Regions from separate parts of the Paenibacillus yanchengensis genome, predicted to be linked through region 1. Evidence: riboswitches for the same ligand, from Rfam matches in the RefSeq annotation. Region 1 holds a riboswitch; each other region holds the start of a gene.

Region 1 (3,193 bases):
TATGTTATGTTGTAAAAGATGTACATGCGGATGCGGATAAAATAGAAAGTGAAATCAAAACGATGCCCAACTACTTTGCGGATTATGACACTACCGTTTATTTTATTACGGAAGAGCAATTGCAAGCAGAGCATGCGGCTATGCCACATGGTGGAACGGTTCTACGTAGTGGAACTACAGGTTCAGGCAACAAACAAATTATGGAATTTGGTTTGCAATTAGGCAGTAATCCAGAGTTTACAGCAAGTGTAGTTGCTGCTTCGGCTCGTGCAGCTTACAAAATGGCGGCTGCAGGACAACGTGGAGCAAAAACAATTTTTGATATTCCACCAGCCTATTTGTCATCGGAATCTCCAGCAAGTTTACGCAAACGATTATTATAAGTCATTATCATATAGTTTATAGATTGAACTACTAAAGCAAAGTAGCAGGTTTTGGATAAACCACATGCCGTTATCCAAAACCTGTTATTTGTATAGTGCAGTAAGGAGGAAATCCAGTTTGAGCCGTGTTATTAAAAATGAACAAATTAAAGCTGCTGAAGTTGTGTTAACTGGTTTGGATGGGGAGTCATTAGGAATAGTAACTCGTGAAGATGCAATGCGGCTCGCTAAGGACGCTGATGTTGATTTAGTATGTACTTCATTGCTCGAAAGCCCTCCACCTTGTCAATTGATTGCTAAAGGTGAAGCAAATAGACAGCGTGATCAACGTAAAAAAGCAGAAAGCAAAGCAACGAACGCAAGTAAACCAAAAGAGTTACGTCTGACTGTCCAAATCGAAGAACATGACTATGATACGAAATGTAGGCAAGCACAAAAATGGTTGCAGCAAGGAGAGCAAGTGTTGTTAACGGTCAAAGTGACAGGTAAGCAGTCGGCACAAGCAAAACAATTAGTGGAGCGACTAGTTACTGACCTAGCTATTTACGGTAAAAAGCAATCAGGTATCCAACAAAGTGGTAAGCAAGTAGCCGTCGTTTTGTCGCCTTGACGTGCAGCTTGTTTATCAAGTACACTATAATCACGCTTAATTTCCGATCATTCGAATCGGGAAGCGGGGGAACCAATTTTGTGGGGCGAATAAATTAGTACAGCTGCTAATTTTAGGGGACCATCTTACCCGAGTCCGTCAGCTAACCTCGTCAGCAGTGGATGGGTCATCAGCATCATAAGATAACTTCAATCAAGTGTGACCCTGATTAGTCAATAGAAAGCTATGTGCGCAGTAGCAGTCTATTGTCTTGCGGAGCTTATTGCTCAGCCGGGGTTATTTTTGTTTTTCTAGTAAGACCCAGCTTAAATCCACTGGTGAAGCGTACAAATCAGATTGGGAGGGATTTGTATGGCACAGCCAAAGTACATTATTAATTTGGATCGATTAACAGACATTCCAGAAAGTGAACGAGAGAAACTAAAGCCGATTACGGAGAAGTTTGCATTTCGTGTCAACGATTATTATTTATCTCTCATTGATTGGCAAGATCCTGATGATCCGATTCGGCGGTTAGTTATCCCCAATGAAGGAGAGCTACTGGAGTATGGTCGTTGGGATGCATCGGATGAAGAAGCGAATTACGTTGTACCTGGTTGTCAGCATAAGTATGGGACGACGGCACTGCTGATTGTATCGGAAGTATGTGGAGCGTATTGTCGTTATTGTTTCCGTAAACGATTGTTTCGCAACGATGTGAAAGAAGCAGTTTCCAATGTTGATCCCGGCATTGCGTATATTGCTGCTCATCCGGAAATAAACAATGTTTTATTAACTGGTGGTGATAGTTTAATACTCGGGACGCCGAAATTACGAACTATTATTGAGCAATTACGTCAAATTGAACATGTGAAAATTATTCGACTTGGTTCCAAAATGCCGGTCTTTAATCCAATGCGTATTTATGAAGATGAAGGATTATTAGATTTAATTAGACAATATTCCACTCCTGAAAAACGCATTTATGTAATGGCTCATATTAATCATCCTCGAGAAGTAACCGAACAAGCAAAGCGTGGCTTTGACGCGCTGCATGATGCAGGTGCTATCGTCGTCAATCAAACTCCTATTATTCGAGGCATTAATGATAATGCCGATACGTTAGCAGAGCTACTTGATATTCTATCGTGGGCTGGTGTGACACCTTATTATTTCTTTATCAATCGCCCTGTAGCTGGTAACAATGATTTTGTCGTTCCGTTGGCAGATGCCTATCGATTAGTAGAGCAAGCAAAAGCTAAAACTTCTGGTCTAGGCAAACGAGTCCGATTGTCGATGAGTCATTCTTCTGGAAAAATAGAAATATTGGCTATTGAAAGTGGCAAAGCTTATTTAAAATACCATCAAGCTCGGGAAGGAAACTACGGGCAATTTATGATATTGGATTGTCCACCTGATGCTGCGTGGTTCGATGATTTGCCTGGAAATGAACAGTATTGGAATAAACCAACAATTGATGACAAAGAAGAGGTGCTGAGCAGCTAAACGGCAACAAATCATATGGCACAAGTACAGAATATCATCTTCCGTATTGCATACAGGGGTAGCTTGTTGTTCACCGAGGCAAGCTTTATAATGACTATAAAGCTGAACAATGAAGTTACTGTCAGTTGATAATGCGGAGGAGGAGTATTCTACATGGATGAAAAAACAGGTGAAATAATAGATAAAATGATACAGCAGACGCAGGTAGAGCCATCGTTAGCTGCCATGATTGATCATACGATTCTAAAAGCGGATGCTACAATCAGTGAAATAGAGCAATTGTGTGCTGAAGCGCTACAGTATCGTTTTGCAACGGTATGTGTGCATCCGTGCCATGTTGCGAGAGCTGCTGAATTACTAAACAGTGAAGTAGGCATTACAACGGTAGTTGGTTTTCCGCTTGGAGCATCAACTAGTGCAGCGAAAGCTTACGAAGCAGAACAAGCGATTCGTGAAGGTGCTACTGAAATTGATATGGTACTTAATATTGGTTTGTTGAAGTCTGGTCAAGTAGCAGCAGTAGAGGCGGATATTGTAGCGGTAGCGGCTGTATGTCGTGAACGAGCAATATTGAAAGTAATATTAGAAACTTGTTTGCTGACAGATGAAGAAATCGAAACAGCTTGTCGTTTGGTTGTGCAAGCGGGCGCTGATTTTGTGAAAACATCGACCGGCTTCGGTCAAGCAGGAGCGACAGAACATCACCTAACGTTAA
Region 2 (3,193 bases), on a different contig from region 1:
GCAGGTGTGATGATATCTGCTTCTCACAATCCAGTGGAGGATAATGGCATTAAATTTTTTGCAGGTGACGGTTTCAAACTATCTGATGAAACTGAATTAGAAATTGAAAATTTAATCGATCAACCGCTGGATGAGTTACCACGTCCGATTGGAGCAGAAATTGGTACGGTGACTGAATATGAAGCAGCAGGTGAGCGCTATTTACAATATTTGCAAACAACGATTGACCAGCGATTTGAGGGTATGAAGATTGTACTTGATTGTGCAAACGGGTCTGCTTATGATCTTGCGCCAACTGTATTTCGAGAGCTGGGAGCGGATGTAATCACGATAGGGACGACACCGAATGGCTTAAATATTAATGCTGAAGTTGGCTCTACTCATCCCGAACAATTAAAAGCTGCTGTTGTAGCCCATCATGCTGATTTGGGTCTAGCATTTGACGGAGATGCTGACCGTTTAATTGCAATTGATGAGACAGGTGCAGAAGTTGATGGTGATTATATACTAAGTATATTAGGTCATGCGATGAACCAAGCAGGAAAACTGCAAGAGAGCACGATTGTAACGACGGTTATGGCCAATATTGGCTTTTTTAAAGGGGTAGAAAAATTAGGATTACAGTCAGTAAAAACAGCGGTTGGTGATCGTTATGTTATGGAAGAAATGAAGCGTGGTGGCTATAACTTAGGCGGAGAGCAATCCGGACATGTTATTATGCTTGATTATATAACGACCGGTGACGGGATATTGACAGCACTACATCTTGCCAATGTGATGGCTGCTACGAAAAAGAATTTAAGTGAATTAAAAACAATTATGCGAAAATACCCACAAAAATTAGTGAACGTTCGCGTAGATGACAAAAGTAAATTTGATGGTAATGAAGTGATCACAGCAGCTGTGCAGGAAGTTGAAGATAAGTTAGGTGATAACGGTCGTGTACTAGTACGTCCTTCAGGAACAGAATCGCTTATTCGAGTGATGGCGGAAGGACCCGACAAAGCCGAAGTAGATAATTACGTTGATTATATCGCTTCCATTGTGAAAGAACAGTTACGTAGTTAGAGCTAGTACTAATCATTACTGTAGTTAACAAAATGCGAGGCATTATTTTTAAAATAGATATCAAATCAGAAGACGGTACTACTTTCTTGCGAAAGTGAGTGCCGTTTTTTTGCGTTTTTATGTCTAATGTTAGTAACTGTAGTTAGTCATTGTCGAGAAGAGTATTTCCTTGGAAATAATATTGTCGAAAAGGAGTAAAGATCTGCTTTTTATTGTAAATATAAGAGCATGACGACGTGTGGCTGAGATAAAAGGAGATAATGTAATACAGTTGAAGTGAATAGAGGTAAATTGACGATTACTGCCAGTTTGTATCTCTTTACAAATTGTTGCAGTAGGAGTAAGATTCGTTTCAAGCAATTTAATTGACAGGATAAAGGGTATCATCTTAGTTTGTAAACACGGTGATACAGTAATCTTTTATCATTTGTCAGCGCTGAATTTCCACTGGAAAACGGGGGAACCAATCGATGGTTTGCTTTCGATGTGAGAGTCGAAGGCAGATGATCAGGGGTGAATCTTATACTAATTAACAACCATGGGTTGATTAGTATAAGTAGGGCTACTCTCACAGCCCGAATCCGACAGCTAACCTCGTAAGCGTACCATCAGACAAAGCTTTCAGTAGCATTGTGTGATAGAGAGAGGCAACATTTGTCATCCATAGACACGGTTTATTTTCCTGTGCCTAAGAAGCTGACGAAGAGCTACCTCTTCGTGCAGCTTCTTTTTTGTTGCATACATTTTTGAAAAAGGAGAGCGATCAGGATGACACTGGATGAATTTGTATTAGTGTCAGCACCTAATAAGGCTGGGAAATTATTTTTGGCAGAGCTAGTGAAACGTAATGTTCCGGTTATAGCATTAGCAGCTTGTGATGAAGAAGCGAGATTACTGAGAATGTTAGGCGCACAGCAAGTGATTTTGTTAGATCCGTCGATAGCGAATCCATGGGTTATTCCGGAATGGATGATTAGCTACGTCTATTTATTCGAGCAAGATCTGGCAACATGTTGTCGTTATGTGTCGATCTGCCGTGCATGGACGGGAAGAGCTATCTTCGTTATTACGAACTGTGATCATATTAAAACGATCTATAAAGGGCTTGGCGCTGATTACGTTATTCATACAAATAGTTTGAATGTGTCTTTTTTAATACCACATAATACGCACTAAGCGTGCGACGGAATATAGGTGTAGTGAAATAAAAATAGTTGTACATGGAGGTAGAAAAGGATGGAGGTTGTACTCGTTAGTGTCGTATTTTTGTTTGTCTATTTAGTAATTGCTTTACTGCAAGTAGAGAAGTTATAGAAGATGAAGTGAGATTAGGAGGCAGAAAGTGATGGATTTTATACAGTTGGCAGTGGTCATCATACTTGTAACGTTGATCGTGAAGCCGCTTGGAACATATATGTATTATATTTTTTCAGACCAACCTAATCGTACGGATCGTCTTTTTGGGCGAGTGGAGCAAATGATATTTCGGTTAACTGGCGTGAAGCAACAAGTAGCGATGAGCTGGAAACAATATACGATCAGTTTACTAGTGACCAACGCATTGTTCGTTATGATTAGCTTTGTTATTTTACGTATCCAGCATCTGTTGCCGTTCAACCCAAGTGATGTTGACAGCATGGAGTCGTCGTTATCATTTAATACAGTGATCAGTTTTATGACAAACACCAATTTGCAGCATTATAGTGGCGAAACAGGGGTATCTTATTTTTCACAAATGGCTGTTATTACGATGATGATGTTTACATCGGCTGCGACGGGAATCGTTGTTGCAATTGCATTTATCCGAGGTTTAACTAGTAAAGGCAAAGCGTTGGGTAACTTTTTTAGCGATTTTGTAAAAGCTCATACTCGATTGTTAATTCCGCTTGCTTTTGTAATTATGCTCGTGTTGGTTGGCTTAAAAGTGCCGCAAACGTTGGGCGGAACGATACAAGCAACGACACTTGAAGGAGAGCAGCAACAGATGGCAATAGGACCAGTAGCTTCGTTAGTTTCAATTAAACATTTGGGCACGAATGGAGGCGGGTTTTTCGGAGTTAATTCTTCGCATCCGTTTGAAAATCCTAGCCCACTGACGAACGTGTTAGAAATATTATCGATGTGG
Region 3 (3,193 bases), on a different contig from region 1:
AATAATCTAAAATATTTATTTGGCGGGTTTTCCATGAAGTCGTCACGCTCAATATATATTTCACGAGAAAACGGAATGGAACGTACTCCCATTTCTTCATTTTCAGCGTTATTTTCTGCTTCTAGCCATTCTATTTGACCTTCTGGATAATTCGTAATAACGACTTTAAGTGGATCTATTACAGCCATCGTTCGTGGCGCTTTCAGTTTCAAATCTTCACGAATAAAAAACTCTAGATTACGTTCATCAACGAGACTATTGTTTTTCGAAACTCCAATTTCACGACAAAATTGACGCAATGACTCCGGCGTATATCCTTTCCGGCGCAAACCACCGATAGTAGGTATCCGAGGGTCATCCCAACCACTAACGATACCTTCATCTACTAATTGCTTCAAATAACGTTTGCTCATTACCATATTCGTTACATTTAAGCGAGAAAACTCGTATTGATGCGGTACAGACTCCATCTCACAGTGCTCTACGACCCAGTCGTACAATGGTCTATGGTCTTCAAATTCTAATGTACAGATAGAGTGAGTGATTTTTTCAATCGCATCACCAAGTGGATGAGCATAATCGTACATTGGATAAATACACCAAGCATCTCCCGTACGATGATGATGAGCGTGAGATATCCGATATAGTACAGGATCACGCATCGTAATATTAGGTGAACCCATATCTATTTTAGCCCGCAATACACGCGATCCGTCTGGAAACTCTCCCGCACGCATGCGAGCAAACAAATCTAAATTTTCCTCTACACTTCTTTCACGATAAGGGCTATTGGTTCCTGGCTCTGTTAATGACCCTCTAGTCTCTCTCATTTCATCTGCCGATAGATCACAAACAAAAGCTAAGTTTTTGCGAATAAGCAATTGCGCACGCTCGTACATTTCTTCAAAGTAATCTGATGCAAAATGTAAAGCTTCCCATTCAAACCCTAACCAATTAACATCTCTTTTAATTGCTTCAACATATTCTGTTTCTTCCTTTAAAGGGTTCGTATCATCAAAACGCAAATGCGTTCTACCATTAAACTCATCAGCTAGTTCAAAATTCAAACAAATAGACTTAGCATGACCAATATGCAAATAACCGTTCGGCTCAGGTGGGAATCTCGTTATAATTTCTTGCACACGGCCGCTGTGCAAATCCTCTAACACAATGTTTCTTATAAAATTTGAAGACGATAATTTAGTATCTATTCCTACATTATTCTCCACTGCGACCAACCTTTCCAAGCATATATTTATTATTCTCTTATGATACACAATAATAGGACAAATTACACTTACATTCGTAAAGGTTGCACTTAATCTTTAAGAAAAGCTTAAGAAAGACTTACAAATTTCATTAATATCTTCTCATTTTCAGCATCTATTAACTATTTCGCAGTACTATATTGTTTGTAGAGTACGTTTTGAGAGAACGACTCCCAATTATAATTCGAAAGCTTGCCTAATTTCCTAAAGGAAAACGGGGGAACCATTTTGGGTGAATTGATCTTATGAATAGCAATGAAGCAACCGCTATTCAGTGGGAAGATCATAGGGGACCTTCAAACCGAACCCCACAGCTAACCTCGTCGGCATCGGAAGGAGTACCATCATTGAAGAAAGTTGCAGCACTTATATTAGGTCTTACGCTTTTCCTATCATTTCAAGCAGGTCAAGCACATGCGGACACGAAGTTAACCGGTATTATTGATAACTTGCTAGGTGTCAAGTACAGCTACGGCGGTACTACGAAAAAAGGTTTTGATTGCTCAGGATTTACAAGCTATGTATTCGACGAAATGGATATTAACTTATCTCGAGCTTCTACAGGTCAAGCTAATGAAGGTTCCAAAGTTAGCAAAGACGAGCTAATTCCCGGCGATCTTATCTTCTTCGATACAAGTGGAGCTAATAACGGTGAAATTACGCATGTAGGGATCTATGTAGGAGATGGCAAGTTTGCTCACGCATCTACTTCCAGAGGAGTAGTTTACGACAAACTTGACTCTAAGTATTACAAACCACGCTACGTAACAGCACGCCGTGTGATGAATGATGATGCTTTCACTACATATGCAGTTGCAAATTAAAAACAAACTGTCCAATAGTCCCTAAAATAAAAGTTGTACGAAAAACCGTAGTGTTTTTCCGTACAACTTTTTTTATTAATATGCTTTTGTAGGAAAATTGCTATCGAGGTACTCTTTCGTCTCCATGTATTTCCTTTTCATCAAACAACTTTTATCCATCTCTAATAATAGCGAACTAAATAGACGGATGAAAGTTCCGAATTTACGTTAATCTGATATAGAGCCATACCAAGAATCCTCCATTGAAAATTGTCTCGGTAACTCCATTCTAAACGAGGTTTGTGGCTATGGCTCCTTTTTTTAGATTCTAGCTATTTACATAAGTATACGGACTTAACTATGCACAAACCCTTTTATACGATTTATCGTACAAAGCTTGCACTCGAACCATCTGCACAAAGACCGTTTATACGATATTTCATACAAAGCTTACGCTACAACTGTCTGTACAAGCCCTTTTATACGATTTATCGTACAAAGCTTACACTCGAACCGTCTGCACACGACCGTTTATACGATTTATCATACAAAGCTTGCATTCCAACCGTCTAAACATAACCTTTATACGATTTATCGTACAAAGTTTCTCCTATACGTCATCTGGACAATCTCTTGTATGATGGTTCATATCATTGCATCACGCTGAGATTTGCGAGTTAGAAATAGTATGCGTGTGTTTTTTACCAATCATCATCAGCACTAGCATCAATACGAATAAGCCTACTACTAATATTGCTAAATAAATTAAAGTTGCTGATATCGTATACTGATCCATAAACCATCCTGTAATCCTTGGGAATATTGCTCCTCCCATACCACCAAAAGCGACACAAAGACTTGTCGTTCGCTCTGTATGCCCTGGCAACAGACCGTTTGCGTATACAAGTGCTATGCCGAATAATCCAGCAAAGAATAGACCCGTCAACGCAATAAACACCAACATTAAAGCATAAGAATTGAATACCGTCATAAAACCAAATACAATAGCAGCTCCCGCTGTCATAATAAATAAAAATCGTGTGTACCCTAGACGCTCAGCTAGAACACCGGCAAAAATTCTCCCCACTACAACTGCTCCCCAAAAGACACTTAATGAAGAAG

Evidence for each region. Region 1 has a riboswitch for cyclic di-AMP ahead of ACFSTH_RS02730 (KamA family radical SAM protein). Riboswitches for the same ligand answer to the same signal wherever they lie in the genome.
Region 2: it holds a riboswitch for cyclic di-AMP, as region 1 does, so the genes downstream of both, ACFSTH_RS11925 (hypothetical protein) here and ACFSTH_RS02730 (KamA family radical SAM protein) in region 1, are expected to answer to the same signal.
Region 3: it holds a riboswitch for cyclic di-AMP, as region 1 does, so the genes downstream of both, ACFSTH_RS19750 (C40 family peptidase) here and ACFSTH_RS02730 (KamA family radical SAM protein) in region 1, are expected to answer to the same signal.

What each region holds. Positions count from the first base shown of each region.
Region 1 is NZ_JBHUMH010000010.1:84,204-87,396, reverse strand. It holds gene ACFSTH_RS02740 (diaminopimelate dehydrogenase) at 1-383, shown strand, start outside; gene infC (translation initiation factor IF-3) at 502-993, shown strand; cyclic di-AMP (ydaO/yuaA leader) riboswitch at 1,017-1,165, shown strand; gene ACFSTH_RS02730 (KamA family radical SAM protein) at 1,345-2,478, shown strand; gene deoC (deoxyribose-phosphate aldolase) at 2,665-3,193, shown strand, end outside.
Region 2 is NZ_JBHUMH010000044.1:8,829-12,021, reverse strand. It holds gene glmM (phosphoglucosamine mutase) at 1-1,068, shown strand, start outside; cyclic di-AMP (ydaO/yuaA leader) riboswitch at 1,493-1,687, shown strand; gene ACFSTH_RS11925 (hypothetical protein) at 1,837-2,244, shown strand; gene kdpA (potassium-transporting ATPase subunit KdpA) at 2,414-3,193, shown strand, end outside.
Region 3 is NZ_JBHUMH010000063.1:173,424-176,616, forward strand. It holds gene ACFSTH_RS19745 (glutamine--tRNA ligase/YqeY domain fusion protein) at 1-1,229, opposite strand, end outside; cyclic di-AMP (ydaO/yuaA leader) riboswitch at 1,452-1,612, shown strand; gene ACFSTH_RS19750 (C40 family peptidase) at 1,616-2,092, shown strand; gene ACFSTH_RS19755 (MFS transporter) at 2,730-3,193, opposite strand, start outside.